2 regions of the Pseudalkalibacillus sp. Hm43 genome follow, and region 2 is predicted to be linked to the other one. Evidence: a T-box and tRNA genes for the amino acid it is inferred to sense, from the RefSeq annotation. Region 2 holds a T-box; the other holds one or more tRNA genes.

Region 1 (15,911 bases), 630 kb from region 2:
TCGAATAGGGCGGTACCTTGACGGTACCTAACCAGAAAGCCACGGCTAACTACGTGCCAGCAGCCGCGGTAATACGTAGGTGGCAAGCGTTGTCCGGAATTATTGGGCGTAAAGCGCGCGCAGGCGGTCTCTTAAGTCTGATGTGAAAGCCCACGGCTCAACCGTGGAGGGCCATTGGAAACTGGGGGACTTGAGTACTGGAGAGGAGAGTGGAATTCCATGTGTAGCGGTGAAATGCGTAGATATATGGAGGAACACCAGTGGCGAAGGCGGCTCTCTGGCCAGTAACTGACGCTGAGGCGCGAAAGCGTGGGGAGCAAACAGGATTAGATACCCTGGTAGTCCACGCCGTAAACGATGAGTGCTAGGTGTTGGGGGGTTCCACCCTCAGTGCTGACGTTAACACATTAAGCACTCCGCCTGGGGAGTACGGCCGCAAGGCTGAAACTCAAAGGAATTGACGGGGGCCCGCACAAGCAGTGGAGCATGTGGTTTAATTCGAAGCAACGCGAAGAACCTTACCAGGTCTTGACATCCTTCGCTACTTCTAGAGATAGAAGGTTCCCCTTCGGGGGACGAAGTGACAGGTGGTGCATGGTTGTCGTCAGCTCGTGTCGTGAGATGTTGGGTTAAGTCCCGCAACGAGCGCAACCCTTGATCTTAGTTGCCAGCATTCAGTTGGGCACTCTAAGGTGACTGCCGGTGACAAACCGGAGGAAGGTGGGGATGACGTCAAATCATCATGCCCCTTATGACCTGGGCTACACACGTGCTACAATGGATGGTACAAAGGGCAGCAAAACCGCGAGGTTGAGCGAATCCCATAAAGCCATTCTCAGTTCGGATTGCAGGCTGCAACTCGCCTGCATGAAGCCGGAATTGCTAGTAATCGCGGATCAGCATGCCGCGGTGAATACGTTCCCGGGCCTTGTACACACCGCCCGTCACACCACGAGAGTTTGTAACACCCGAAGTCGGTGAGGTAACCTTTTGGAACCAGCCGCCGAAGGTGGGACAGATGATTGGGGTGAAGTCGTAACAAGGTAGCCGTATCGGAAGGTGCGGCTGGATCACCTCCTTTCTAAGGAGTCCTTTTAGGACATGAGCCCTTCGGGGCAACACGCTTGGTTATTTGTTCAGTTTTGAGAGAGCTAACACTCTCCAACTAAATAGGCTTTTGCGCCTGCGTCTAACAAGAGAACGCTTTGTAGAAGGCTTCCTCGGCGCATGGCAGCAAAGATGCTATTCAAGTAGTAGCCATGTTTAGTTTTGAATGAGCTTGTTTTACATCAATAGATATAACAAGATTGTTCGGGCCTATAGCTCAGCTGGTTAGAGCGCACGCCTGATAAGCGTGAGGTCGGTGGTTCGAGTCCACTTAGGCCCACCATTTATTTTAATAACACCCCTTTCGGGGCCTTAGCTCAGCTGGGAGAGCGCCTGCCTTGCACGCAGGAGGTCAGCGGTTCGATCCCGCTAGGCTCCACCAAAAAACCTATTGACATTTCGTCATTAGGTCCGTATAATGAATATTCGTTGCGCTAAGAAGCAACGAGGATTTTGTTCCTTGAAAACTAGATAACGAAAATTCTTGAAAACAAGACATCGAAACGTCATTTAATGACAAAGTAAGTAAAGTGTAAGTTCATTCATAACGTGGTTAAGTTATGAAGGGCGCACGGTGGATGCCTTGGCACTAGGAGCCGACGAAGGACGGGACGAACACCGATATGCTTCGGGGAGCTGTAAGTAAGCTTTGATCCGGAGATTTCCGAATGGGGGAACCCACTGTCCGTAATGGGACAGTATCCATACCTGAATACATAGGGTATGAGAAGGCAGACCTGGGGAACTGAAACATCTTAGTACCCAGAGGAAGAGAAAGCAATCGCGATTTCCTGAGTAGCGGCGAGCGAAACGGAATCAGCCCAAACCAAGAGGCTTGCCTCTTGGGGTTGTAGGACACTCTATACGGAGTAAGAAAGGAACGGCGTAGGCGAAGCGGTCTGGAAAGGCCCGCTAGAAGAGGTAACAGCCCTGTAGCCAAAACGTCGTTCCCTCCAGAGTGGATCCTGAGTACGGCGGGACACGTGAAACCCCGTCGGAATCTGGGAGGACCATCTCCCAAGGCTAAATACTCCCTAGTGACCGATAGTGAACCAGTACCGTGAGGGAAAGGTGAAAAGCACCCCGGAAGGGGAGTGAAAGAGATCCTGAAACCGTGTGCCTACAAGTAGTCGGAGCCCATTAACGGGTGACGGCGTGCCTTTTGTAGAATGAACCGGCGAGTTACGATAACGTGCAAGGTTAAGTTGAGAAGACGGAGCCGCAGCGAAAGCGAGTCTGAATAGGGCGAAGGAGTACGTTGTCGTAGACCCGAAACCGAGTGATCTACCCATGTCCAGGGTGAAGTTCAGGTAACACTGAATGGAGGCCCGAACCCACGCACGTTGAAAAGTGCGGGGATGAGGTGTGGGTAGGGGTGAAATGCCAATCGAACTCGGAGATAGCTGGTTCTCCCCGAAATAGCTTTAGGGCTAGCCTCGTGGTGAGAGTTCTGGAGGTAGAGCACTGATTGGACTAGGGGTCCCCACAGGATTACCGAATTCAGTCAAACTCCGAATGCCAGGAACTTGTCCACGGGAGTCAGACTGCGAGTGATAAGATCCGTAGTCGAGAGGGAAACAGCCCAGACCATCAGCTAAGGTCCCCAAGTATACGTTAAGTGGAAAAGGATGTGGAGTTGCCCAGACAACCAGGATGTTGGCTTAGAAGCAGCCACCATTTAAAGAGTGCGTAATAGCTCACTGGTCGAGTGACTCTGCGCCGAAAATGTACCGGGGCTAAACGTATCACCGAAGCTATGGATTGTACCTTTGGTACAGTGGTAGGGGAGCGTTCGAAGGGCTGAGAAGCGAGACCGGAAGGACTCGTGGAGCGCTTTGAAGTGAGAATGCCGGTATGAGTAGCGAAAAGAGAAGTGAGAATCTTCTCCATCGAAAGCCCAAGGTTTCCTGAGGAAGGCTCGTCCGCTCAGGGTTAGTCGGGACCTAAGCCGAGGCCGAAAGGCGTAGGCGATGGACAACAGGTTGATATTCCTGTACCACCTCCTTTCCGTTTGAGCAACGGGGGGACGCAGGAAGGTAGGGAGAGCGCGCTGATGGATATGCGCGTCCAAGCAGTCAAGGCCGGTGGATAGGCAAATCCGTCCACCATACGGCAGAGCTGTGATGGCGAGGGAACTAAAGTACCGAAGTCCCTGATCCTACACTGCCAAGAAAAGCCTCTAGCGAGGAAAGAGGTGCCCGTACCGTAAACCGACACAGGTAGGCGAGGAGAGAATCCTAAGATGCTCGGGAGAACTCTCGTTAAGGAACTCGGCAAAATGACCCCGTAACTTCGGGAGAAGGGGTGCTCTGATAGGGTGTATGCCCGAGAGAGCCGCAGTGAAAAGATCCAAGCGACTGTTTAGCAAAAACACAGGTCTCTGCGAAGCCGTAAGGCGAAGTATAGGGGCTGACACCTGCCCGGTGCTGGAAGGTTAAGAGGAGGGGTTATCCCTTACGGGAGAAGCTCTGAATCGAAGCCCCAGTAAACGGCGGCCGTAACTATAACGGTCCTAAGGTAGCGAAATTCCTTGTCGGGTAAGTTCCGACCCGCACGAAAGGTGCAACGACTTGGATACTGTCTCAACGAGAGACCCGGTGAAATTATAGTACCTGTGAAGATGCAGGTTACCCGCGACAGGACGGAAAGACCCCATGGAGCTTTACTGTAGCCTGATATTGGATTTTGGTATCGTTTGTACAGGATAGGTAGGAGCCTTAGAAGCCGGACCGCTAGGTTCGGTGGAGGCGTCGGTGGGATACTACCCTGACGGTATTGAAATTCTAACCCAGGACCGTGATCCGGTTCGGAGACAGTGTCAGGTGGGCAGTTTGACTGGGGCGGTCGCCTCCTAAAGTGTAACGGAGGCGCCCAAAGGTTCCCTCAGAATGGTTGGAAATCATTCGCAGAGTGTAAAGGCACAAGGGAGCTTGACTGCGAGACCTACAAGTCGAGCAGGGACGAAAGTCGGGCTTAGTGATCCGGTGGTTCCGCATGGAAGGGCCATCGCTCAACGGATAAAAGCTACCCTGGGGATAACAGGCTTATCTCCCCCAAGAGTCCACATCGACGGGGAGGTTTGGCACCTCGATGTCGGCTCATCGCATCCTGGGGCTGAAGTAGGTCCCAAGGGTTGGGCTGTTCGCCCATTAAAGCGGTACGCGAGCTGGGTTCAGAACGTCGTGAGACAGTTCGGTCCCTATCCGTCGCGGGCGCAGGAAATTTGAGAGGAGCTGTCCTTAGTACGAGAGGACCGGGATGGACACACCGCTGGTGTACCAGTTGTTCCGCCAGGAGCATCGCTGGGTAGCTACGTGTGGACGGGATAAGTGCTGAAAGCATCTAAGCATGAAGCCCCCCTCAAGATGAGATTTCCCATCGCGTCAAGCGAGTAAGATCCCTCAGAGATGATGAGGTTGATAGGTCTGGTGTGGAAGCGTGGTGACACGTGAAGCTGACAGATACTAATCGATCGAGGACTTAACCACAATACTTAAACATCGAAGATGTTTTCAAGAACCGTTATCTAGTTTTGAGGGAATGGAATTCCTTCAAACTTAATAAAGATTTGTCAGAACCGAGAGATTCAAGGAAGCAAGTGAGCGACCACCGGAGTGTACTTAGCTTGTACATGAGGATGAGAGCGAACGAAGCTGACACAGAATGTCGAAGGTTATCACAAATCATAAGTCTGGTGACGATAGCGAAGAGGTCACACCCGTTCCCATGCCGAACACGGAAGTTAAGCTCTTCAGCGTCAATGGTAATTGGGGGCTTCCCCCTGTGAGAGTAGAACGTCGCCGGGCTTACATATGGAGGATTAGCTCAGCTGGGAGAGCACCTGCCTTACAAGCAGGGGGTCGGCGGTTCGATCCCGTCATCCTCCACCATTTAATTTTTGCTGGCCTAGCTCAATTGGTAGAGCAACTGACTTGTAATCAGTAGGTTGGGGGTTCAAGTCCTCTGGCCAGCACCACTTCAAGAGCCATTAGCTCAGTCGGTAGAGCATCTGACTTTTAATCAGAGGGTCGAAGGTTCGAGTCCTTCATGGCTCACCATCTTTACGAAACATTATAGTATTTGCGGGTGTGGCGGAATTGGCAGACGCGCTAGACTTAGGATCTAGTGTCCTTGCGACGTGGGGGTTCAAGTCCCTCCACCCGCACCATATGCGGAAGTAGTTCAGTGGTAGAACACCACCTTGCCAAGGTGGGGGTCGCGGGTTCGAATCCCGTCTTCCGCTCCATGCTGCCGGGGTGGTGGAATTGGCAGACACACAGGACTTAAAATCCTGCGGTAAGTGATTACCGTGCCGGTTCAAGTCCGGCCCTCGGCACCATTATCGACAACTTTAAAGGCAAAATGCGCCCGTAGCTCAATTGGATAGAGCGTCTGACTACGGATCAGAAGGTTAGGGGTTCGACTCCTCTCGGGCGCGCCATTTTTTTACGGGAAGTGGCTCAGCTTGGTAGAGCACCTGGTTTGGGACCAGGGGGTCGCAGGTTCAAATCCTGTCTTCCCGACCATTTCTTCAACAACATTTTGGGGCCTTAGCTCAGCTGGGAGAGCGCCTGCCTTGCACGCAGGAGGTCAGCGGTTCGATCCCGCTAGGCTCCACCATTTAGCTCTTTGAAAACTGAACAAAAGCCAAGCGTGAAACGGGTCTTTTTATAAGAACCCTGTATCAATTTCGATTTACATTTAATGAGCAATCAAACACTTTATTGGAGAGTTTGATCCTGGCTCAGGACGAACGCTGGCGGCGTGCCTAATACATGCAAGTCGAGCGGATTAATGGGGAGCTTGCTCCCCTGAGATCAGCGGCGGACGGGTGAGTAACACGTGGGCAACCTGCCTGTAAGACTGGGATAACTCCGGGAAACCGGGGCTAATACCGGATAATACTGACCACCACATGGTGGAAAGTTGAAAGATGGCTTCTAGCTATCACTTACAGATGGGCCCGCGGCGCATTAGCTAGTTGGTGAGGTAAGGGCTCACCAAGGCGACGATGCGTAGCCGACCTGAGAGGGTGATCGGCCACACTGGGACTGAGACACGGCCCAGACTCCTACGGGAGGCAGCAGTAGGGAATCTTCGGCAATGGGCGAAAGCCTGACCGAGCAACGCCGCGTGAGCGATGAAGGCCTTCGGGTCGTAAAGCTCTGTTGTTAGGGAAGAACAAGTACCGTTCGAATAGGGCGGTACCTTGACGGTACCTAACCAGAAAGCCACGGCTAACTACGTGCCAGCAGCCGCGGTAATACGTAGGTGGCAAGCGTTGTCCGGAATTATTGGGCGTAAAGCGCGCGCAGGCGGTCTCTTAAGTCTGATGTGAAAGCCCACGGCTCAACCGTGGAGGGCCATTGGAAACTGGGGGACTTGAGTACTGGAGAGGAGAGTGGAATTCCATGTGTAGCGGTGAAATGCGTAGATATATGGAGGAACACCAGTGGCGAAGGCGGCTCTCTGGCCAGTAACTGACGCTGAGGCGCGAAAGCGTGGGGAGCAAACAGGATTAGATACCCTGGTAGTCCACGCCGTAAACGATGAGTGCTAGGTGTTGGGGGGTTCCACCCTCAGTGCTGACGTTAACACATTAAGCACTCCGCCTGGGGAGTACGGCCGCAAGGCTGAAACTCAAAGGAATTGACGGGGGCCCGCACAAGCAGTGGAGCATGTGGTTTAATTCGAAGCAACGCGAAGAACCTTACCAGGTCTTGACATCCTTCGCTACTTCTAGAGATAGAAGGTTCCCCTTCGGGGGACGAAGTGACAGGTGGTGCATGGTTGTCGTCAGCTCGTGTCGTGAGATGTTGGGTTAAGTCCCGCAACGAGCGCAACCCTTGATCTTAGTTGCCAGCATTCAGTTGGGCACTCTAAGGTGACTGCCGGTGACAAACCGGAGGAAGGTGGGGATGACGTCAAATCATCATGCCCCTTATGACCTGGGCTACACACGTGCTACAATGGATGGTACAAAGGGCAGCAAAACCGCGAGGTTGAGCGAATCCCATAAAGCCATTCTCAGTTCGGATTGCAGGCTGCAACTCGCCTGCATGAAGCCGGAATTGCTAGTAATCGCGGATCAGCATGCCGCGGTGAATACGTTCCCGGGCCTTGTACACACCGCCCGTCACACCACGAGAGTTTGTAACACCCGAAGTCGGTGAGGTAACCTTTTGGAACCAGCCGCCGAAGGTGGGACAGATGATTGGGGTGAAGTCGTAACAAGGTAGCCGTATCGGAAGGTGCGGCTGGATCACCTCCTTTCTAAGGAGTCCTTTTAGGACATAAGCCCTTCGGGGCAACACGCTTTGGCTTTTGTTTAGTTTTGAAAGAGCTTATGTTCTTTCAAAAACGTTCCTTGAAAACTAGATAACGAAAATTCTTGAAAACAAGACATCGAAACGTCATTTAATGACAAAGTAAGTAAAGTGTAAGTTCATTCATAACGTGGTTAAGTTATGAAGGGCGCACGGTGGATGCCTTGGCACTAGGAGCCGACGAAGGACGGGACGAACACCGATATGCTTCGGGGAGCTGTAAGTAAGCTTTGATCCGGAGATTTCCGAATGGGGGAACCCACTGTCCGTAATGGGACAGTATCCATACCTGAATACATAGGGTATGAGAAGGCAGACCTGGGGAACTGAAACATCTTAGTACCCAGAGGAAGAGAAAGCAATCGCGATTTCCTGAGTAGCGGCGAGCGAAACGGAATCAGCCCAAACCAAGAGGCTTGCCTCTTGGGGTTGTAGGACACTCTATACGGAGTAAGAAAGGAACGGCGTAGGCGAAGCGGTCTGGAAAGGCCCGCTAGAAGAGGTAACAGCCCTGTAGCCAAAACGTCGTTCCCTCCAGAGTGGATCCTGAGTACGGCGGGACACGTGAAACCCCGTCGGAATCTGGGAGGACCATCTCCCAAGGCTAAATACTCCCTAGTGACCGATAGTGAACCAGTACCGTGAGGGAAAGGTGAAAAGCACCCCGGAAGGGGAGTGAAAGAGATCCTGAAACCGTGTGCCTACAAGTAGTCGGAGCCCATTAACGGGTGACGGCGTGCCTTTTGTAGAATGAACCGGCGAGTTACGATAACGTGCAAGGTTAAGTTGAGAAGACGGAGCCGCAGCGAAAGCGAGTCTGAATAGGGCGAAGGAGTACGTTGTCGTAGACCCGAAACCGAGTGATCTACCCATGTCCAGGGTGAAGTTCAGGTAACACTGAATGGAGGCCCGAACCCACGCACGTTGAAAAGTGCGGGGATGAGGTGTGGGTAGGGGTGAAATGCCAATCGAACTCGGAGATAGCTGGTTCTCCCCGAAATAGCTTTAGGGCTAGCCTCGTGGTGAGAGTTCTGGAGGTAGAGCACTGATTGGACTAGGGGTCCCCACAGGATTACCGAATTCAGTCAAACTCCGAATGCCAGGAACTTGTCCACGGGAGTCAGACTGCGAGTGATAAGATCCGTAGTCGAGAGGGAAACAGCCCAGACCATCAGCTAAGGTCCCCAAGTATACGTTAAGTGGAAAAGGATGTGGAGTTGCCCAGACAACCAGGATGTTGGCTTAGAAGCAGCCACCATTTAAAGAGTGCGTAATAGCTCACTGGTCGAGTGACTCTGCGCCGAAAATGTACCGGGGCTAAACGTATCACCGAAGCTATGGATTGTACCTTTGGTACAGTGGTAGGGGAGCGTTCGAAGGGCTGAGAAGCGAGACCGGAAGGACTCGTGGAGCGCTTTGAAGTGAGAATGCCGGTATGAGTAGCGAAAAGAGAAGTGAGAATCTTCTCCATCGAAAGCCCAAGGTTTCCTGAGGAAGGCTCGTCCGCTCAGGGTTAGTCGGGACCTAAGCCGAGGCCGAAAGGCGTAGGCGATGGACAACAGGTTGATATTCCTGTACCACCTCCTTTCCGTTTGAGCAACGGGGGGACGCAGGAAGGTAGGGAGAGCGCGCTGATGGATATGCGCGTCCAAGCAGTCAAGGCCGGTGGATAGGCAAATCCGTCCACCATACGGCAGAGCTGTGATGGCGAGGGAACTAAAGTACCGAAGTCCCTGATCCTACACTGCCAAGAAAAGCCTCTAGCGAGGAAAGAGGTGCCCGTACCGTAAACCGACACAGGTAGGCGAGGAGAGAATCCTAAGATGCTCGGGAGAACTCTCGTTAAGGAACTCGGCAAAATGACCCCGTAACTTCGGGAGAAGGGGTGCTCTGATAGGGTGTATGCCCGAGAGAGCCGCAGTGAAAAGATCCAAGCGACTGTTTAGCAAAAACACAGGTCTCTGCGAAGCCGTAAGGCGAAGTATAGGGGCTGACACCTGCCCGGTGCTGGAAGGTTAAGAGGAGGGGTTATCCCTTACGGGAGAAGCTCTGAATCGAAGCCCCAGTAAACGGCGGCCGTAACTATAACGGTCCTAAGGTAGCGAAATTCCTTGTCGGGTAAGTTCCGACCCGCACGAAAGGTGCAACGACTTGGATACTGTCTCAACGAGAGACCCGGTGAAATTATAGTACCTGTGAAGATGCAGGTTACCCGCGACAGGACGGAAAGACCCCATGGAGCTTTACTGTAGCCTGATATTGGATTTTGGTATCGTTTGTACAGGATAGGTAGGAGCCTTAGAAGCCGGACCGCTAGGTTCGGTGGAGGCGTCGGTGGGATACTACCCTGACGGTATTGAAATTCTAACCCAGGACCGTGATCCGGTTCGGAGACAGTGTCAGGTGGGCAGTTTGACTGGGGCGGTCGCCTCCTAAAGTGTAACGGAGGCGCCCAAAGGTTCCCTCAGAATGGTTGGAAATCATTCGCAGAGTGTAAAGGCACAAGGGAGCTTGACTGCGAGACCTACAAGTCGAGCAGGGACGAAAGTCGGGCTTAGTGATCCGGTGGTTCCGCATGGAAGGGCCATCGCTCAACGGATAAAAGCTACCCTGGGGATAACAGGCTTATCTCCCCCAAGAGTCCACATCGACGGGGAGGTTTGGCACCTCGATGTCGGCTCATCGCATCCTGGGGCTGAAGTAGGTCCCAAGGGTTGGGCTGTTCGCCCATTAAAGCGGTACGCGAGCTGGGTTCAGAACGTCGTGAGACAGTTCGGTCCCTATCCGTCGCGGGCGCAGGAAATTTGAGAGGAGCTGTCCTTAGTACGAGAGGACCGGGATGGACACACCGCTGGTGTACCAGTTGTTCCGCCAGGAGCATCGCTGGGTAGCTACGTGTGGACGGGATAAGTGCTGAAAGCATCTAAGCATGAAGCCCCCCTCAAGATGAGATTTCCCATCGCGTCAAGCGAGTAAGATCCCTCAGAGATGATGAGGTTGATAGGTCTGGTGTGGAAGCGTGGTGACACGTGAAGCTGACAGATACTAATCGATCGAGGACTTAACCACAATACTTAAACATCGAAGATGTTTTCAAGAACCGTTATCTAGTATTGAAGGAATGGTTCCTTCAACTTCATAGTCTGGTGACGATGGCGAAGAGGTCACACCCGTTCCCATGCCGAACACGGAAGTTAAGCTCTTCAGCGTCAATGGTAATTGGGGGCTTCCCCCTGTGAGAGTAGAACGTCGCCGGGCAACAACAGAGCAGCCTTATGAGGCTGTTCTTTTTTGTGTTTCAAAAGAAGGACCGTAAGGTCCAAAGGCTACGAAGTTGAGGGTTGAGAGGAACAAGGAGGTCGAGGAAACAAGAGAGCCACGACCGGAGCGTATGATATACGCGAGGACGGAGGCGAGTGCAGATGACGAAGAGATCCGCCGTTCATCGCAAGCCGAAGACTGAACACGGAAGTTAAGCTCGCGCGTCAATGGACTATTAAAAGGATCTTCGACTAAGTACCAGCACGTCCTGTGCTGAACGTCGAAGTCAGTACATCCTGTACAAGTCCTGTGAGAGTAGGACATCGCCGGGCACATCGAAAGGACAGCTGCGAAGCTGTTCTTTTTTGTGTTTCAAAAGAAGCTCGGAGGTCTAATCATCGAAGTGAGACTATGAGATCCATCGTTTATTGCAGGAAAAAGTAGCAACATTTTACTAAATTCCCTAAGTCAGCTTGAAAGTTCCCCAATTGAGAAACAAAAATCTTCTCACGAAGGGAATAAGGGAGAAAATGCCACAACATTTTCTCTTCAAAAGAGGTGATTTTTACTCCTCTGCGCAAAAAACAGTTCCAAAGAGTAATAAATCGCTTTTAAATCAATTCTTTTAGGTTTAAAACCAGATTTTTATTAAGCTCGTGGTCCAATGTTATTAAGTAAAGGATCATCGGCTAAAGACTACCACATCCTGTGGAAGTGAGGCTCGCGGTTCGCCCGCGGAAAGGGATTGAATTTCGAAGAAATCAACCTTCCACATTTACCTTTTTCCCTCGATTGCCTATAATTGAATACTATAAACCATAAGATGATAATAATTAGACATATTGGGAGAGATGACAATGGACTTATTATCCTATGATTGGATATCAGATAAAACAGTGACCATTACAGTTCGCTTACTCATCGCAGCTATATTATGCGGACTCGTCGGAATCGAACGGGAGTTCAAACGACACCCTGCGGGATTCCGTACACATCTGCTAGTAGGGGTAGGTTCTTGTCTCATGATGCTCTTATCGATATTCGGATTCGAAGACTTCTTATCCACACATGAACAAGTCCAGGGCTTTGATCCATCCCGTTTACCAGCTTATGTTGTCAGTGGAATCGGCTTCTTGGGTGCAGGAACGATTCTTGTCCATGGCGTTACAGTAAGAGGATTGACGACCGCTGCTTCCATCTGGGTCGTAGCAGGTATAGGGTTGGTCGTTGGAATCGGCATGTATTACGAAGCGATTTTCACAACATTTGTCATGATCCTGAGCTTGCTTTTCTTAAACAAATTTGAAGATCTCTACCTACGTAAACAGCGATTCCATCATGTGACGGTGATTGTAGAAAATAAAGAGGTTCCACTCTCTCTAATCATCAATGAACTGGAATCGTGCAAGGTGCCCATCTCGCACGTGACAATCGACGATCATCCGAATGATGCATCGACCTCATTGATAAAGTATTCTTTTAAAATTCAAGTTTCGAACACAAAAAAGCTTCCTGAAGTATATGACAAGATTCAATCGATCGATCACGTTCATAAAGTATTTGCAACAGAGTAATTTCACTCATTCTCTTCATATGCTTCCCGCAAAATCGGGAAGCATCTTCTTTCCTTCTGCTTCGAACAAATTTAACAAAACCTAAAGTTTATAACAAAAAATCCCTGTCTATAATAGAAACATCAAACACTTTGCAACTTGCACCCAATTGTATATAATTATAGTCAAAGAAAGTCAAAGTCAGAGCAGAAGGAGGGGCTGTGATGGGATGAAAAACATTTCTGACATCATTGAGGCGCATTTGAAAGAAATTTTAAAGGGAAGCAACAAGAAGGAAATTGAGATCAAGCGCAGTGAAATTGCTGAAAAGTTTCAATGTGTCCCCTCACAAATCAATTACGTAATCAATACGCGGTTTACGATTGAGAAAGGCTTTATTGTGGAAAGTAAAAGAGGAGGAGGAGGATATATTCGGATCATTAAGGTAGAGACGGATAGTACGACAATCCTGCTCGATCAGATCCTTAAATTGATTAAGAACCGCATCAGTGAGTCTGCCGCTGAAAACATCATTTATAGATTGTTAGAAGAACAAATCATCAGTATACGTGAAGCAAGGTTGATGAAGAGTGTAATCGATCGATCCACCATCAATATCGTGCTTCCTTACCGAGATGAACTCAGAGCAAACCTGATGAAATCCATGATCTACAGCTTAAAGTATAAGAACTAAAAAGGGGAGTGTAAGGCGTGTATTGTCAAGAATGTCAACAACGACCAGCAACTTTGCACTTCACGAAAATCATTAACGGGGAAAAGAACGAATTCCATATTTGTGAACAGTGTGCAAAGGAAAAAGGGGACTTCATACCAGGCTCTAATTCGTTCTCGATTCATAACTTGCTGTCGGGGTTATTGAATTTTGAACAACCACTTAATGAGACCAATGCTGCGCCACGAAGCAAACAGGTCACTCAGTGTTCGAAGTGTGGCATGACGTATCCTGAGTTCGCGAAAATCGGTCGGTTCGGGTGTACGGAATGTTATAAGACATTCGCATCGAAACTCGATCCGGTTTTTAAAAGGATTCATGGAGGCAACACGGACCACTCAGGGAAAATTCCGAAACGTCTAGGAAATGATTTGTTGGAACGGAAAAAAATCGATCAGCTTAGACAAAAATTACAACAGCTCATTAATGAAGAAGAGTTTGAAGAAGCAGCACATGTACGAGACCAAATCCGTTCTATGCAAAAGCGGCTTGAGGGGAGGGATTGACGGTGTCGTTGAAAAGATTCATGAGTGAAGCCATCAGTCCATGGATGAAACGGGAAGGACCAGACTCGGATATTGTATTGAGCAGTCGGATCCGGTTAGCCCGTAATCTCGAAAATCACGTCTTTCCCCTGGTTGCAAACGAGCAACAGTCCAAAGAAGTGAACGAACAAATCCGCAATCATTATGAAAATCAGGCATATGGTAGTGTAGGCAGCTTATCGTATATCGATGTGGATCAATTGAAACCGATCGAAAAACGAGTGCTCGTCGAAAAACATTTGATCAGCCCGAACCTTGCTGATGAACCAAAGCATTCAGCTGTTTTGATGAGTGAGGATGAATCGATCAGCATCATGATCAATGAAGAGGATCATATTCGCATCCAATGTCTTTTCCCAGGTTTTCAATTATCGGAAGCTCTGACATTAGCGAGTGGAATCGATGATTGGTTTGAGGAAAAGGTGAACTATGCGTTTGATGAAAGGCATGGATATTTAACGAGCTGCCCGACCAATGTCGGTACTGGAATGCGAGCTTCTGTCATGATGCATCTACCCGCACTGGTCATGACCCAGAAGATGCATCGGATCGTCCCCGCGATCAACCAGTTAGGGCTTGTCGTAAGAGGAATTTATGGTGAAGGAAGCGAAGCACAAGGTAACGTCTTCCAAGTTTCCAACCAGATGACCCTCGGTAAATCAGAACAGGATATTGTCGAAGATTTAAGAGGAGTCGTCATGCAGCTCATTGAGGAAGAGAGAGCAGCCAGAAATAACTTGCTCGAAACCTCGAGAATACAGCTTGAAGACCGGGTATACCGTTCCCTGGGTACCCTCGAAAACAGTCGAATCATCCAGTCGAAAGAAGCGACGAAGTGCTTGTCGGATGTTAGACTCGGAATTGATTTGCAAATGATAGAAGGGATTTCACGGAAAATATTGAATGAACTAATGATACTTACCCAACCTGGATTTCTACAACAGTATGCGGGGGAGACATTGACCCCGGATCAGAGGGATATCCGACGTGCTACATTGATTCGCGAAAGATTGAAGTTAGAGAAGAACAACGAATAGGAAGGTGATCACGATGATGTTTGGACGTTTTACTGAACGAGCTCAAAAGGTACTTGCACTTGCACAAGAAGAAGCGATTCGTTTAGGTCATAATAATGTAGGTACAGAGCATATCCTGCTCGGCCTGGTTCGTGAAGGCGAAGGAATAGCTGCAAAAGCACTTTCTGTTCTTGGTTTAAGTCCTGAAAAGATTCAAAAAGAAGTAGAAACCCTCATCGGTAAAGGTCAGGAGTCGGTTCAAACGATCCACTATACTCCACGAGCGAAGAAAGTCATCGAACTATCAATGGATGAAGCTCGTAAACTCGGCCACTCGTATGTGGGTACAGAACATATATTATTAGGTTTGATCCGTGAAGGAGAAGGGGTAGCAGCGCGCGTCCTCAATAACCTTGGAGTCAGCCTTAACAAAGCTCGCCAACAAGTATTGCAGCTTCTTGGTAGCAATGAATCTTCCTCTTCAGCTGGAGGTTCATCAGTCAATGCGAATACACCGACACTTGATAGTCTTGCAAGAGACCTGACGGCTGTTGCTCGAGATGGTAGCCTTGACCCTGTCATCGGCCGAAGCAAGGAAATTGAACGTGTCATCGAGGTGTTGAGCCGTCGTACGAAGAACAATCCGGTACTGATCGGAGAGCCAGGTGTTGGTAAAACTGCGATTGCAGAAGGCTTGGCGCAACAGATCATCAATAACGAAGTACCAGAAACGTTACGTGATAAGCGCGTCATGACACTCGATATGGGTACAGTCGTTGCGGGTACCAAATATCGTGGTGAGTTTGAGGACCGTCTGAAAAAGGTCATGGATGAGATCCGTCAGGCCGGTAACATCATTCTCTTCATCGACGAGCTTCATACGTTGATCGGAGCGGGGGGAGCAGAAGGTGCAATCGATGCTTCCAACATCCTTAAACCTGCGTTAGCTCGCGGTGAGTTGCAATGTATCGGAGCGACGACACTTGATGAATACCGTAAATACATTGAAAAGGATGCGGCATTGGAGCGTCGTTTCCAACCGATCCGAGTCAATGAGCCGAACAATGATGAATCCATTCAAATTCTGAAAGGGCTACGTGACCGTTATGAAGCACACCATCGGGTGACGATTACAGATGATGCCATCGATGCAGCTGTCAAACTATCAGACCGCTATATCTCCGATCGTTTCCTTCCGGATAAGGCGATTGATTTGATTGATGAAGCGGCTTCTAAAGTTCGCTTACGCTCTTATACAGCACCACCGAATCTTAAAGAGCTTGAACAGCGACTCGAAGGTGTACGTAAGGAAAAAGACGCAGCTGTCCAAAGTCAGGAGTTCGAAAAAGCAGCATCTCTCAGAGACTCCG
Region 2 (15,911 bases):
CCACGGTTAGCCCTGAAGGACGAGGGGACGACTGAAGCAGGATTGGATCGGAAAGAAGCGGTACATAGAGCGCTTGAGATGATGTTCAAAAATCACCTGAAGCCTGTATGGGAGACATTGAATAAAGTAACATGTGTACCTATGCCCGTCTTATGGGAGAATACCGCGACCTACTTTTACTGGTTGTATGAGACGAATTTCTACAGTCACGAACTTGGACTTCCAGCGAACAAAATTGAAGAAGACTTCCAACTGATCCTGGACGCCCCGGGTGAATGTTTCGGGGAAACCGATAATCCATTGAAAAAGTTCCATTATGACAAACAACAGCTGGTGAAGAACGATCCGCCGATTCGGGTTCGGAAAACATGTTGTTTCTACTATGAAGTGAATGAAGAACGGAATTTCTGTAAAACGTGTCCGAAATGCCTTACCGGATTTACAGACCAACCATCAGACGAAAGCAAGTGACCTCATCCCGGAGTCACTTGCTTTTTTTACGCGATACTTTTTTGAAAAGGAAGGGATATGTCCGGTTTCTATGGAAATTAGGTTACTAGGAAGAGGATGATTACATGTCTAAATCCAAGAAAGAGTTCCTCTGGTTACTTTACTACCTTTTGCTATTAATTGGTTCCATAGAAATCTACACATACTTGAATCATTTAATGGATGAGGCGGCGAACAACTTCAACACCCGACCTGTACTCTTTTATATGATGATGACTGCTTTTGTAATCGGGATCTATCTAGGGATACCTCATATTTGGAAGCAGTTCAAGAAAGAAGGCAGTTGGAGTTTGAATGTACACAAGATCCTTTTTGTATGTTTACCTTTGGTCATTCTGATCGCAGGTTCATACGGCTTTTTCCTGAGTTATACGTTGTATGACATTGTAAGACCTTTGACAGATATTTTTATCAAAGAACATTTTGAGTTCGGTCTTATTGTTACGGCTATATTCGGGTTCAATCTAGCAAAGTGTTTATACAAGAAAACAGAGAGATTAGGAGATTGATGTGGAAACTTCAACGATTGTCCTATTAGTGCTCGTATTCGCAATCTATATTTTGATGAGCGAGTATTATTTTAAAAGATATTTAGGGATCAAATTAGAAGGTCGATGGATGTTTTCGGATGAGAGAAACAAACTGGCTGTATGGATTGATGGTCTCATCCTCATTCTGTTCATTGGTAGTATGTGGCATCTTAATACGGGGGCGAACTCGCACTTGATCTCTCCAGTGATCCGGATGAGTCCGATGTTTGGACTGTTTTTTCTACAGAATCTGAATCAAGGCATTGAAGAACGTCTAACGAGGCGTGATGAGAAGAGGTATTATCATAACTGGCTCGCATCCTTTGTCATGCTGGTCACATTTATCATCTTTTTTGTAGGGGAATATGAGTGACCGGTGATGAGGGAGGTAGAGTGAGAGTGGATGACGTTTGGATAAGATTGAGGTCCGTGGAAGGATGGTTGTTGGGAGGTATTTATGGAAATAGGCTTGATACTTTTCAAAAATCTAATGAGACACATTTGTATTGCGTCGAACCTCTTTTACAGTTTAGAAAACCGAATTCATCAGAAGTTCAATACTGGAAACTTGAGTGGGAAGAGGACACGTTAGGTGATCACATTTTGAAATGTACGGAGCAATATACACCCCATCCTCTAAATTATGAAAAGATTAACCGTCCTTACCAAAAACATGATGTAATAGCTTCTACATATTGGTGTGAACCAGATAAAGTAGAAAAAGTGAGCGGGCATGGCTTCAGGAATGAGGGTAGCGAATATTTAACCGCACTTGTGTTAAAACTCGGAGCTCAATCCATTACTATCTTGGCAAGTCCAGTCATTGAGGTAAGGATTACAAACACTGTTCCTTCCCAAATAGGGAGCCAACTATTTTAGTTTAATTAATTTAAGGAGGAAATGATATGAAACTAGGTGCTTTTTCTGTAAGTTTAAATGTAAAGGACATTCACAAATCGAAAGCGTTTTATGAGAAACTTGGCTTTGAAGCGTTTGGAGGAGATCTCGATCAGAACTGGCTTATCATGAAAAATGAAAGCTGTGTAATTGGGCTTTTCCAGGGTATGTTTGAAAAGAACATTTTAACGTTCAACCCTGGATGGAATGAGAATGCAGAGAATCTGGATTCTTTCACAGATGTTCGAGATCTTCAAAAACAGTTGAAAGAGCAAGGGATTGAAATCCTTTCAGGTGCAGATGAAACGACTGAAGGACCAGCAAGCTTCACGATAGAAGATCCAGATGGAAATCCTATTCTCGTCGATCAGCACAGATAAGGTAGTAGATGAAAAATTATTTGTATTTAATCCTGGGAATCTTGTTTATGGTGACCGGGTACTTAAGTGACGACAATTCATGGCTGACGCCTATTTGTTATTTTATAGCGGCGGCTTTCTTCATCATGCAAGCTGTGCTATTGGTCAAAAGGGGAAGACAGTAAGCTCTATACGAAAGCAATTGTCTGATCAGACAATTGCTTTTTTTACAGTTAAAAGCAGTGTTACCTCATACCAATCATGCATTCCGAAGAAAGAATTAGACAAAGATAAAGAATGTTATTGACCTTGTGGTGCACCACATCGTTTAAGATGAATTGTGAGGTGGCAATCATGTATAAGGTTAGTGAATTTTCCAAAATGACTGGGTTAAGCAAGGAAACACTGCGATATTATGCGGAGATCCAGCTTCTTGAACCGGTGTACATCGATCCGCGCAACAAATACCGCTATTATGATAATGGATCCTATCTAGTTGCGAGGTTATTGGTGTATCTGCGGAAATTCAATTTCACGATCCAGGAGATGCTGGAAGTCGTGAATGATGAATCATTCGAGAACTTAGAGACGCTCATCCGTGAAAAAAGAGAGAATCTAGTGCAGGAAGTCCAGCGCTTACAAACCGTCATTGAGGAAATGGACGAGTTTTTTGAATTGGGAATAGGAGATGAAGAACATGATCCAATGGTATGAAGAACGAATGATACCCGTCAATATCGAGGTGATTTGGCACTTGTTTGAAATCGATAACTTGAGCCGGATCATGCCGAACGTCGTAGAGACGAAGGTATTGGAAAAGAAAGATGGTGTGGTCGGTACCACGTATCAACAAAAGTACAAGGAAGGCAAACGTATCGAAACGTATATCGTCGAGGACCTTGAATACGAGAACACGCCTGAAAAGAAACATAACAAAATCGGTTTTACACTCGCGAAGGCATTTGAAATCGAAGCCTCCTTCACATTGGAAAAAGTAAGTGAAAACGAAACAAGATTCATCTATCAAGGACAAAACGAGGGGCTCAACTTCTTAGGCAAAACGTTACTGAAGCTCGGCGGGAAGAAGAGTAACCAGAAAGTCGTTACAGACTTCATGGACCGGGTAGAAGAAGAGGCCATTAAAGAACGCGACGCCAGTTAACATCAGGGGCTGAATCAAAGGGCAGTTAGAACGTCCTATTGATTTCAGCCCCTTTTCGCTATGGTGATCGAAAAGGAGTTTGGATTATAATTTTGAAATCTGGTCTATAAATCCTGAATCTGGTCTATAATTTCTCATTTTTATGGGAAAATCCAAAAACTGAGCTATATTTTTTCATTTTTATTGGAAACAACCCGATTTTTATGGGAAATACTCAAAAATGTGCTCTTCTCCTGAAAAACAGTCAGACTGTGCTCCAATTAGCTGAAATTTTCCAAGCAAGAGATTCACTGCTTGTTCTAAACGTGGACAAAGGTCACTACAATAATAATGGACAAATCCGAGAGGGGTGAATAGATGAAGAAGAAAAAATCGATCTGGATCGGCACGGCATTCTTATTGTACGGAGTCTTGATTTCATGGTACTTGTTTGTAGGTGCGGACACATCCATTCCTGCACAGTATCAGGGGACAGAAGCGGATCCAGCGGTTTTCATGTCTGAACGGCAGTTGGAATTGAGTCACGATTTCTCACGAATCAAGCAATGGCTGTACTTCTTGTCGATCCCGTTTGAATGGGTGATCTATATTGCGGTATTGGGATTCGGCTTATCGAAATGGTTCCGGAACCGTGCTACGGAAATCACGCGATTCTCCATCGTCCATAACGCACTTTATGTCGTGCTGCTTTCCTTGATGGCTTTCATTTTGACCTTGCCGATCGACTATTATAGTTATACCGTTTCACTCGATTATGAAATTTCGGTTCAGCCTTTTTCCGATTGGATGAGGGATAAGGTGATTTCGTTCTGGATCAATACGATGTTCTTATTCATCATCGTCCAGGCGTTGTACTGGCTCATGAACAAGTCGGAAAAAAGATGGTGGGTGTACGGATTTCTCTTATCCGTTCCTTTCACATTATTCATCTACTTTATCCAGCCGATCTGGATCGATCCACTGTACAACGACTTTTACCGATTAGAAGACAAAGCGCTCGAAGATAAAATCCTATCGCTCGCTGATCGAGCTGACATCTCAGCGGACAGGGTTTACGAAGTGAACATGTCAGAGAAAACGAATGCGTTGAATGCGTATGTGAACGGGATCGGGTCCAACCTCAGAATCGTCCTATGGGATACGACGTTACAGAAGTTGAGTGATCAAGAAGTGCTGTTCGTCATGGCCCACGAAATGGGACACTTTGTTAAGAACCATCTGTATTGGAATCTGATCGGATCCATCGTATCCACGTTCCTCGGATTATGGATCGGTTCAAAGCTTTTCGTCGCAATGATCAGGCGTTGGGGTCACCATTGGGGCGTGGAAAAACCGACGGATATTGCTTCTCTTCCGGCACTTTTACTCGTGTTTTCGGTGTTGTCTTTCATGGCAAGTCCAGTCGAGAACGCGATTTCGAGGAATGCGGAACACTCTGCTGATCAATATGCGATTGAAATGACGCAGGACCCTGAAGCGGCAGTAGGATCGTTCCAACAGTTAGCTGTTTCTGGCTTGAGTGAAGTGCATCCACCTTTCCTCGTAAAATTATTCTTGTACGGTCATCCGACGATGCTCGAACGAATCACATTCTTGGACCAGTGGGAGCGGACAATTACAAACGATCAGGAAGTGGATGAGGAGGAAAAATAGCTACCGAAACCTCTCATAAGTGTGTGTAAATGAGCGATGTTTTCCGCTTCGGAAAGAAGGGAATATCCATTTACAAGAACATGATGAGAGGGGTGATCCTATGGATCGTCATGATGAAATGGATGTAAGAGAAAGAAAGGTTGAGAAACGAAAAGATTCCAGCATGGTGGCTTCAACCTTCATCAAGTACGCAGCTTACTTAATCATCTTTTTCGGAATTTTGTATTTCCTCATCAACTATATATTGCCGATGTTTTAAAATAATCAATAAGGAAGGCACCCTGAGCGGGTGCCTTTTTGAATGGAAATGAACATTCTGCTGGATCTGTAATTTATTCTGACCAAAGTAAGAATAATTCTGCCTCAACTCGGAATTATTCTATCCAAATTCTGAATATTTCTACCCAAACTCAGATTTATTCTACTCAATACGCTTTTGCCCAGTACACCATGTGCTCAGCTTTTTCACCACAACAGATGCATTCTTCAGATATTGATTCCTGCTCGAATGGGATGCAGCGAGACGTTGCGGACGTCTTCTCTTTAATCTGTTCCTCACAAGACGTCTTGCCGCACCACATTGCCTTGATGAATCCAGGCTGATTCTCGAGCTGACCTTCAAATTCGCTGAATGTAAGCGCGACGGACGTGCGATCCTCTCGCAACTGTTGTGCTTTTCGCAACAGATTGTCTTGAATCTCGTCCAGCAGCTGTGCAATGGTTCCTTCAAGATCTTTTAAAGGTGTGAAAAGCTTTTCTCCAGTATCCCGTCGGACAAGTACCACTTGTTCCTTCTCGATGTCTTTCGGTCCGACTTCAAGGCGCAATGGGATGCCCTTCATTTCATATTCATTGAACTTCCAGCCCGGCTTCTTATCACTCGCATCAATGCCGACACGAATGGAAGCTGACAACTGATCCTTCAGGTCATATGCGAAGTCCAGGACACCTTCTTTATGCTGTGCAATCGGCACAATCATCACTTGAGTCGGGGCAACCTTTGGTGGAACGACCAAACCTCGGTTGTCTCCATGAACCATGATCATCGCTCCAATAATCCGTGTTGTCAGACCCCAAGACGTCTGATGGACATATTGAAGGTCCCCATTCTGATCGGAATATTGGATACCGAACGCTTTTGCGAATCCGTCACCTAGGTAGTGGGAAGTCCCGGATTGTAGCGCTTTACCGTCATGCATGAGACTTTCAATCGTGTAGGTAAAATCAGCTCCAGCGAACTTTTCCTTTTCCGTCTTTTTCCCTTTGATGACCGGAATCGCGAGGATGTCTTCACATAAAGATGCGTACACATTCAACATTCTCGTCGTCTCTTCTTGAGCGTCTTCCGCATCTACATGGCACGTATGCCCCTCCTGCCAGAGAAACTCCAGGGTACGAAGGAACGGACGAGTCGTTTTTTCCCAACGCACGACATTTGCCCATTGGTTATAGAGCTTCGGCAGATCGCGGTACGAGTGGATGATGTTTTTATAATGTTCACAGAAGAGAATTTCCGACGTAGGGCGAACACAAAGGCGTTCCGTCAATTCTTCTTCACCGCCATGCGTGACCCAGGCAACTTCTGGCGCAAAGCCTTCGATATGGTCTTTTTCCCGTTGTAAGAGACTTTCAGGGATGAAGAGCGGCATATACACGTTTTCATGACCGGTTTCTTTGATCATGGAGTCGAGCTCGTTTTTGATGTTTTCCCAAATCGCGTATCCGTATGGGCGGATGATCATCGACCCTCGGACACTCGAATAGTCGATCAAGTCTGCTTTCTTGACGACATCCGTATACCACTGGGCGAAATCTTCCTCCATAGCGGTTACATCTTGGACAAATCCCTTACCCATTTTCATCACCTCATTTTTATAGTAAAAAAATTGATAAAAACAAAAAAAGCCTTAGCCCCAAAAGGGACCAAGACTTGGCGGTACCACCCTACATTCGTAAAGCACATCAAACATGCCTTAAACACTCAACAGGATAACGGTTTTCACACCGCTGTATCTTCAGTCGATACAGAACTCGGAGGCAGGTTCAAATGCGGATCAATGGAAGCCTTTCAGCAACTGGATTCCTCTCTAAAAATGACCGGAACATCTTACTAGTCCTCTTCATCGCTTCAGTTTTGATAGTAATATAAGCCTGTTCTTGTAAAATGTCAAGAGAATATCTACAGCATAACCATGAATGGCTATTTTTACACGTTCAGGAACTTTTCCAAAAAACTTTGTGAGCTTGTTCATTTTTTCGCCCATTCCTACTTATAGTATAGTAATGGATTTGATTTGAGGTGAAAAAGTGAAAAGACGAGTGAAATTCGCCATTCTGATTGGATTATTCATAAGCCTTGGAATCCTGGCATGGAGAGTGCCAAGTATCACGGAGCAATCTCAACTGCAAGTCGAAGCGTTGAAAGCATCCTCCCAAGCCGTCCCGGCTATCGCCCAGATTGGAAAGCCAGCACCTGACTTCAAGCTGCAGGCGTTATCCGGTGAAGATGTCCAACTCTCAGATTTGAAAGGGAAAACCGTCGTCCTCAACTTCTGGACAACCTGGTGCTCTTATTGTAAAAAAGAGATTCCGGAGCTGATCAACTTGCATCATCTATATGAAAAAGAGGGCATTGTCGTGCTCGCCGTAAACTTAAGTTCAGAAGAAGAAAACCTCGAGCAGGTCGCGTTGTTTGCGAAGGAGTTTGAGATTCCTTTCACCATCCCGCTGGATAAAGAAGGTATCGTGGGGGAAACGTACCAGATCGTGATGATTCCGACCACGTTCATCATCGGACCAGACGGCAGGATCCAAAACAAAATCATGGGGCCGGTCCAACTCGATCAGCTGGAACAGCATTTGAAGAAACAGTGATCGTCAGAGGTGGTACTTCTCTTTCAAATGTCCTGTGTTCTTGGCGATCTCATCAAGTTTTTCATTCAGGTACAGGTAGTCCATATCAATCATAGCGGACCGATCGATGCCTTCTACGACGGATTTTGCGAACTGCCAAACCTTTTCCTGCAGAGAGGTTTGGCTTTTTTCTGCAATTAACGTGAGCGCTTCAAAGACTGCAGCCAAAACCGAGACATCCTGACGGGCATAGAACCGGATCTGATAGAAGGTTTTGTACAGGATATGAGAGAAAGTAGAAGTTTGCAGCACGATCCGCAAATTCTGATCCTGGTCATAAATGTACGGTTCATCTACCGATTCCTCCGCTAGACGGGAGAGCACTTTTCCGAGTCGTTGGATACAGTTGATCGCCGTCTGAGGGTCGTTGATGCCAGGAGAAACGGCACGGACTGCAATCTCGGTCAGCTTTTGGATGCCGAATTCAATATCTTGCTCCGACGACCTTTGTTCCCCGATCCGTATGTGCTTGAGGTAGTCTTTTTCATCATGCGGACGATCACCTAGCGACCAGTATTGGAATAGAGGCGTCCCTTCATCTACGTAATCACCAATCTTCTTTTCCATGTGGATGAGCAGATCATCCTTGTGCGCTTGTTTGACGATGGCTTCCAAGTCGAGGAGTTGGATGAACCCTGGAAGAACAGAGGTAGCCGTCTTATGGACGTTCAATTTGTACTCCTCATTTTCCCAGCTGGACCATGGTGATTCGATGGATGTTTGCAATTGTTTACGGCCCTTTTTCTGATTTTGTAAAATCGATAAGCAGTTGTCGGTGATGTCCTGAATGAGGTTGCTCACCTGGATCCAAGTGCCGACATGATGGATAAAGTAAACGAAGAAGGCGAGACAGACAGCGGAAAGGAACACGGATAAAGTCGGGACGATCAAGAACAAGGCTTGATCGGTGATGTTCATCCAAAGCATCACGAGCACGAAGAAGAGGAAGGATCCGATGAAAACGCCCAATACCCGCCTCGTGACCATGTCGCTGATGAAGTTGTTCAAGGTACGCGGTGAATATTGAGATAGATAAGTCGATAACAGCACCATGATCGATGAAAAGGTGATTGCCGTCATCGTCAGGATTGAAGTTGCCAAAGCGCTCAGTATGATTTGGGTCGTTTCGCGATCCGTCACCATGAAGGCTGGGAAAACAGTTTGCGTATTTGTCCGGTAGAGCCGTTCATCGATTACAACCGAAAAGTAGGCCAAAACGACAGAAAAAACACTATAAAATGCGGGTAAATACCAGAAACTCTTTCGAATTGTGCGGGAAAATGCATTCATGAACATCGCCGACTCGCCACCCCGGTGTATTTAGGCGATATTCTTCCACAGGAGAGCGAATTCTATGAGATTCAACTGGTGCACACCGGATGGTTTTGTAAAAATAGAGGGTAGTTTTGTAAAAATCGGCCGTTGTTTTGTAAAAACAACGCTTCGTTTTAGAAATTCTTCGCCCAGTCTTGTAAAATCAGGAGCAGGTTTTAGAAATGAGGTCTTTTTTACCATTAAAAAAGACTGCCCTCTCTAAAGGACAGCCCTCACTCACGCTCACAATTTCACTTTATCATAATCGTCAGCACAACCGGTGGATTCAGCAATTCGCTTGATTTTCTCGTTGATGAAGTCTTTGTCCCAATCCAGCAGGACATCCGTCTCGATGCCGTCAATGAAATACAACGAAAAATCCCATATCGCTTTTTGAATCGCGCGGTCGTCATTCCGTTCGGTGATGCCGTGCAGTACAGACAGTGTGGATGCACACACGGAAACATCCTCTCGCGCATAATGTCTCAGTTGATAGAACGCTTTATATAAAAGCTCCCGGTAGGTCTGGATGTCGATGATCACCCGGAGCTCATCATCCTCATCATAATAGTACGGGCGAGGGAAGGGGATCGACCCAAGTTCAGCGAGTATGGACCCGATCCGGTTGATGCTGTTGATGGCTGTATGCGGATCGTTGATTCCAGGTGAAATGGCACGTAGGGCGATCTCCACCAGCTTCTGTATACCAAACTCGACGTCCTGCACCGTATTCCGCTCGGTGCCGATCACGAACTCTTCTTTATAGATTTCCTGATAATTTTCCTCCTCACCAGAACGACCGCCTATAATCGAGAAAAGCGGAGTGTCTTTCAAAATGTAGTCACCGATTCTGCGCTCTACCTGGAGGACATGATCATGCTCTTTCGCTTTTTCCAAAATTTTTGGCAGTTTGACCATCTGTAAATAACCCGCATTCGGCGCATTAACCTGCACTTTATCCTTTGAATCGATATGCGAAACGTCTTCATGAGCGGATAAGTATTTGGATTTGGATCGATCATCCACTAGGTGAAAGCTTTCATTGATCGTTTTTAGCGTTCGGGTCGAAATCTTATCAATGAGGTTGTTCACTTGAGTCCAAGTGGCCACATGGTGGATGAAGAACACGAAAAAACCGAGCGAGATAATCGCCCAAACGACTGCTATTCCCGGTGCGATGAACAGCTTCTTATCACTGACATCTTTCAAAAACAATAAAATCAATAAGGAGTAGATGAATGCTCCTGTAAAAACGCCAAGGACCCTTTGTGTGACAACATCACTGATGAAGTCTTGCAGGGTACGTGGGGAGAATTGAGAGGAATACGTTGTCAGTACGACCATGATGGAAGAGAACGTGATCGTCGTCATCGTTAAAACGGATACGGCAATAGCGTTCAAGATCGTCTGACCAAGTTTCGCATCGGTCAAAAGCGCGTTCGGCACATAAGCCCGAATCTGTTCGACCGGTACGTTTTTCTCTAAATATACACTTAAAATGGCTAGCAAAAGGGCAAGCGTGCCGTAAAAAGATGGCAGGAACCAGAAGCTGTGTCTGAATTTGATCCATAGTTCATTGATTTTCATGGGACTCATCCTTCATTTTGTATAGTCTTACTTATTCCCAAAAAGAAGAAGCATCAACCCAAATGGGCGATGCTTCTTTCATAGCATTTATTCAAATTATCCAGTGAATGCTTGAGTGAACATTTTACCGTATGGTCCGCCATCCACGATACCGATACCAATCTTCGTATATTGGCTTCCGAGGATGTTCGCACGGTGACCATCAGAGTTCATAAGAGATGTATGAGCACCTTGGACAGAGCCGTTTCCTGCAATGTTCTCACCTGCAGTATTGTATTCAATACCGAACTGATCCATCATATCGAATGGAGATCCGTAAGTTGGTGAGTTATGGCTGAAATAGTTGTTGTCGATCATATCTTGTGATTTCACACGCGCCATCTTCGTAAGCTCAGGGTCTGCTTTCAATGGTGCTAGACCAGCTTTTTGACGCTCCTGGTTCACAAGGTCCAACATTTGCTGTTCATCAGCTGTTAGTTGGAATTCTGCATTAGAAGATGTTTCTTTTGGTTGTTGCTGTTCTTGCTTTGGTTGTGGTTGAGGAGCTGGTGTTGGCTCCTGAGCTTTAGGCTGTTTTTTTTCAGGCTGTGGAGCAGGTTGTTCTGCCTTTGGTTCTTCCTGCTTTGGAGCTGGCTTTTCAGCTTTCGGCTCCTCAGCTTTAGGTTCTTCAGCCTTTGGTTCTTCAGCTTTTTGACCGTAAGCTTGATCTAGTGCCGCTTGAATCTTGTCTTGTAATGCAGGATCAAGCTGTATATTGTTTTGCTTCATGAAATTTTGTACGAATGTATTGACTTGAGCTTGGTCAATTTGAACTTGACCAGATTGCTTGTAAACATGAACTTGTGCATCTGCTTGTGTAGTTGAAGCTTCACTGACACCAGCGCTAGCTCCAATGATGGATGCAGATAGTAAAGAAGTAACGAGAACTTTTTTAAACAATGTTTTCTACCTCCTCAATTTTGGTTACATAAACACGTTTCGCCTATACGCCATATCGGGTGGGGGTTAGGAAACAATTGGAAAATGAAATCGTGTATGATAAATATGGTTCTGGGCAACGAAAAGAGCGATCGGTTTACGAAGACTATATATAATGAGTGGGTCAGAGGAGGAGAAGGTTTTGTATCCTGAATTGGTAAAATATAAAGAGATCAAACAACAATATGAAGAGCAGCTGAATAAGTTGAAATTGGAACAGGGCGATTTAGAGGAAGAAAAAGAGAAGATGTTGAATGAATATGAGGATCTGCTCTCGAAAGTCAGTGCTCAACAAAAGGCAAACTCGCCAGACCGTGAAAGCCTGACGAGTCTTCGTACCGATTTGCAAAAGTTGACTGAAGAGCTGGGCGATGTGATGGAAGAAAGTTCTCACCTTTCTCGAGCGCAAAAAGAACGCCTTGATGAATGGATGAAGCCATTGCAGCGAGGGCTTGACCGCGAAGTAATGGCTGCAAAACAGCATTTGAAATTGAAAAAGGAAGAGTTCCAGCGCTACCGAATGGAAATGCTGCTGCTTGTCCAGCAAGTTTTCGAAATAGAAGAGTACATACATGAGATCCATCTCGCGTATACACGGGCTTGTAATGATTTCATGACAAAAGAAGAGCGGGAAACATTGCAGCTCCAGGCGATCCATGTGAGGCGAGATGCGAAACTGATGCTTGCAGAGCTCCAACAGGATCTCGATTATGTATCGAAGCATGGTAAAATGCCGGAATGGTTCAGTCGGAAGATGAACGGCTGAGAAGGGCTGTGATGGTGGTATGGAATTCTCACCGAACGTGCATTAATTATGACCAAACTTAATGGAATTCTGACCAAAGTTGAATTAATTGTGACCAAACTCAATTTAATTCTCACCAATGCCTGATTATAGCTCAAAAGTGAAAAGCCACAACTGGGGGGGAGTCGTGGCTTTTCGTCCGTACAGGATTGGAAGGGTAATAGTGAATTACATTTTAGCGTTCGTAATTAACTATTATGAAATAGGGGAAGTACAATAGGTTTAATTTACAAACGCTGTACCTACATTTATTAGCAAGATAAACAATACTACGATTAACGCAAAATCCGGCACCGTAAGAGTAACCCATGCTAACACCCCCATCAAAACTTGCCTCCAGTGAGAGTTGCCTCACACTAATACAATATGCGGAGAAGAAGCCGATGTATGGACAAGTGAATTAGGACATTAATGGAATTTTGAAGGGGGAAAAGCCTTGATCTATCCTAAGACATGGTCTGAATGGGGTAAAATGTACGTCAATCTGGATTTATGGAGTCCGATCATTGAACAAGTGCTGGAAACGGAAAAGCTCCCATACAACGAAGTCACGTTGACGAAGCACCCAGGAACACACGCGGTTTTTGAAGTGGATGGTCGATACATTTTAAAAATTTACACCCCGTTATCACCTGATGATTTTTCAGTCGAGGTTTCGGTTTACAAGAACATTGCCAAAGCTGGCCATACATACTTTCCAGAGCTCGTCGCTGCCGGGGAAGTCCGCTGTCCAGAGTTGTGGCAGTATACAATCGTCTCAGTCGTGGAAGGTGTGGCATATCGGGATGTCGAAAGCCTCTTGACGGTTGAAGAGAAAACACAGCTCGCGAAATCACTCGCAACACAATTGAAGGAATACCATGGTATTCAATGGGTGTACAATGACATCCCTGAGTGGTCTTTACGTTCAGAAGATCATCTTTCAACGTTAAAAAAGAACCTAAAAAAGCTTGATGCACTGAACGAGGAGGTTATAAGCGAAATCGCCCACTTTTTACAGACGTTCAAGCCGAATGCCAAGTTCCCTCAAACTGTCGTCCATGCAGACCTGACAGAAGATCACGTCTTTTTGAACAAAGAAGATGGAAGCTGGAAGTTGAGTGGATTGATTGATGTGGCGGATAGCAAATATTCGAGCGTTCTATTGGAACTGCCTGCGATCTGGTTTGAGCTGTTCAAAGGCGGTATTGATGCAATGCAAGCATTCATGATCGCTTACGATGATCGAACCTTTCGAATGAAGGAGATGCGCAATACACTCATTTATATGACGTTTATCCATCAATTCGGTGCCGACATGATACGTGAGACATTCAAAAGACAAAATATTACTTCTGTGAGCACACTGGATGAACTGACGGAAATCATGTGGCCGACAGCGTTGTTCTCGCCACAAAGTACTATAGTAAGAAATCAATATTAGGACTTAATTCCCTTTTTACCGAAAAAATGTTTTGTTCTCCACCTATATGTGAATAGTTAAGTAATACAACTTTTACAGGGGGAGTTTTACGACATGAAGAACATCATCACTGGAATTATCTTGATTGCATTGAGTTTTGTCAGCTTTAATTGGTGGGACGCAGTTGTAGGATCAGCAAGCATTGTTGAAACACAATCATCCCTTTTCGTATACATATTGCCTTATGTTCTTTCCTTCGTATTCGGTGGAATCGGCTTGACTACAACATTAAGCGGAATCAATGAAGTGAGAGGGAACAATTCCAATTATGAAGAAACAGCCTAAAAAAGGCTGTTTTTTTTATTGGAGTTAGAGTGTGAAAAGTTTAAATTCACAGAAGTGATGTCTAGCTCAGCGCCCAGACTCTCGGTCACTTCAGTCCTCCTGCAGCCTCCTCGTCGGACCTCCAGTGCCCTTCGAGTCTGCCCAGGGCGCTTGCACTTTTCTTATTATCATACCTTGAAATATGATGGAAAATGCCGATATTTACGGTAAATAGGGATTGTTGGGATGATTGCCAAATACTCATACGACTTCACTCAGTCGTTAACGGAGACGCTAAACATACATCCCACAAAAACGGGGTATGATAATGAAGAAAATTTCTTCTGTGTTGGTATGTGCAGTTCTTGTAGCAGGATGTAACAATGCAGTCACGATTTCACAAAAGTCGTTGCAATCTTCTTCAGTTGTCAGTCAAGCGCAGCGGGTGAATCCGGAGATCAAAAAGGAAATCAAACTCGATGTTCCATTGATCAATCAATTGCCCGAACTGCCAAGAGGTTGTGAAGTGACCAGTCTTTCCATGTTGCTTCAACACGCTGGTGTCAAAGTGAGTAAAATGACGTTGGCGAAAGAAGTGAAGAAAGATCCCACACCTTTTCAAAGGAAAAATGGAGTGGTTCACTTCGGGAATCCGAATGTCGGTTTCGTTGGAAATATGTACGATAAAAGCAAACCCGGCTTTGGGGTGTATCATAAGCCGATCGCGGACCTCGGAGAAAAATACCTTCCGGGAAGAATCGTCGATATGACAGGTGCTGAATTTGAAGATGTGCTCACACATGTTCAAAACGAAAAACCTGTCTGGGTGATCAACAATACCGCTTTCAACCAATTGCCGCCGAAGTACTGGCAAGAGTGGAACACGCCACAAGGAAAAGTGAAGATCACCTATAAAGAGCATTCGGTCCTCGTCACCGGTTATGATGAAACGTACGTCTATTTCAATGATCCACTACTCGGCATCAAAAACCACAAAATCCCTAAAACGCAGTTCCAAAAAGGATGGGAACAAATGGGTCGCCAAGCGATCACTTATCAATAAGAAAACAGGCCAAGATGCAATCTTGGCCTGTTTGTTTTATCTCTATTCAAGTCAGGGTTATAACCTCAACCTGTAACTCGTCCACTAAAACGGGACAGTTGTTGGCGGATGGTCTGCTTCGCTTCTTCCGTATCAGCCGATGCGTACGAATCCAACAGTTCATTGATCTGATCCTGGCGGATGCCGTTACTCCACATCACATAGGAGCGATATTCAGTGCTTTTCAAGTATTTCTTCAGCATGTTGTATTCCGGTCCGAAGTAGTAGGATAAGTCACAATGAAACTCATCGAAATCCTTGAGATCCACTGCTAAAATCGTATCGTCCAACAAGTACATGCGGGCATCTTTTTTCCTCATCAAGATCGGTACTGCGTACAGCTCATGATCCTCCAGCACACCGTGTGCCGTCGGT

Evidence for each region. A T-box is a leader RNA that pairs with one kind of tRNA and senses whether it is charged. The one in region 2 lies ahead of proS (proline--tRNA ligase), so its partner is inferred to be a tRNA-Pro.
Region 1: it encodes a tRNA-Pro, which carries the amino acid that the T-box ahead of proS (proline--tRNA ligase) is inferred to sense. The anticodon was not compared.

Annotation. Positions count from the first base shown of each region.
Region 1 covers NZ_CM135129.1:2,335,923-2,351,833, reverse strand. The annotation lists rRNA gene ACXQIQ_RS12575 (16S ribosomal RNA) at 1-1,081, shown strand, start outside; tRNA gene ACXQIQ_RS12570 (tRNA-Ile) at 1,314-1,390, shown strand; tRNA gene ACXQIQ_RS12565 (tRNA-Ala) at 1,414-1,489, shown strand; rRNA gene ACXQIQ_RS12560 (23S ribosomal RNA) at 1,659-4,595, shown strand; rRNA gene rrf (5S ribosomal RNA) at 4,798-4,913, shown strand; tRNA gene ACXQIQ_RS12550 (tRNA-Val) at 4,922-4,997, shown strand; tRNA gene ACXQIQ_RS12545 (tRNA-Thr) at 5,008-5,083, shown strand; tRNA gene ACXQIQ_RS12540 (tRNA-Lys) at 5,090-5,165, shown strand; tRNA gene ACXQIQ_RS12535 (tRNA-Leu) at 5,190-5,275, shown strand; tRNA gene ACXQIQ_RS12530 (tRNA-Gly) at 5,279-5,353, shown strand; tRNA gene ACXQIQ_RS12525 (tRNA-Leu) at 5,358-5,446, shown strand; tRNA gene ACXQIQ_RS12520 (tRNA-Arg) at 5,472-5,548, shown strand; tRNA gene ACXQIQ_RS12515 (tRNA-Pro) at 5,557-5,633, shown strand; tRNA gene ACXQIQ_RS12510 (tRNA-Ala) at 5,652-5,727, shown strand; rRNA gene ACXQIQ_RS12505 (16S ribosomal RNA) at 5,829-7,380, shown strand; rRNA gene ACXQIQ_RS12500 (23S ribosomal RNA) at 7,566-10,502, shown strand; rRNA gene rrf (5S ribosomal RNA) at 10,576-10,691, shown strand; gene ACXQIQ_RS12490 (MgtC/SapB family protein) at 11,552-12,268, shown strand; gene ACXQIQ_RS12485 (CtsR family transcriptional regulator) at 12,477-12,941, shown strand; gene ACXQIQ_RS12480 (UvrB/UvrC motif-containing protein) at 12,959-13,486, shown strand; gene ACXQIQ_RS12475 (protein arginine kinase) at 13,489-14,562, shown strand; gene clpC (ATP-dependent protease ATP-binding subunit ClpC) at 14,576-15,911, shown strand, end outside.
Region 2 covers NZ_CM135129.1:1,703,432-1,719,342, reverse strand. The annotation lists gene ACXQIQ_RS09135 (IucA/IucC family C-terminal-domain containing protein) at 1-471, shown strand, start outside; gene ACXQIQ_RS09130 (hypothetical protein) at 576-1,019, shown strand; gene ACXQIQ_RS09125 (DUF4181 domain-containing protein) at 1,021-1,413, shown strand; gene ACXQIQ_RS09120 (hypothetical protein) at 1,440-1,919, shown strand; gene ACXQIQ_RS09115 (VOC family protein) at 1,946-2,317, shown strand; gene ACXQIQ_RS09110 (MerR family transcriptional regulator) at 2,651-3,010, shown strand; gene ACXQIQ_RS09105 (SRPBCC family protein) at 2,994-3,458, shown strand; gene ACXQIQ_RS09100 (M48 family metallopeptidase) at 3,816-5,111, shown strand; gene ACXQIQ_RS09095 (hypothetical protein) at 5,212-5,370, shown strand; gene proS (proline--tRNA ligase) at 5,537-6,976, opposite strand; T-box leader at 7,027-7,244, opposite strand; gene ACXQIQ_RS09085 (peroxiredoxin family protein) at 7,419-7,985, shown strand; gene ACXQIQ_RS09080 (DUF2254 domain-containing protein) at 7,989-9,320, opposite strand; gene ACXQIQ_RS09075 (hypothetical protein) at 9,379-9,561, shown strand; gene ACXQIQ_RS09070 (DUF2254 domain-containing protein) at 9,582-10,925, opposite strand; gene ACXQIQ_RS09065 (CAP domain-containing protein) at 11,022-11,864, opposite strand; gene ACXQIQ_RS09060 (hypothetical protein) at 12,046-12,669, shown strand; gene ACXQIQ_RS09055 (YjcZ family sporulation protein) at 12,931-13,032, opposite strand; gene ACXQIQ_RS09050 (aminoglycoside phosphotransferase family protein) at 13,145-14,131, shown strand; gene ACXQIQ_RS09045 (hypothetical protein) at 14,225-14,455, shown strand; gene ACXQIQ_RS09040 (C39 family peptidase) at 14,763-15,497, shown strand; gene ACXQIQ_RS09035 (hypothetical protein) at 15,563-15,911, opposite strand, start outside.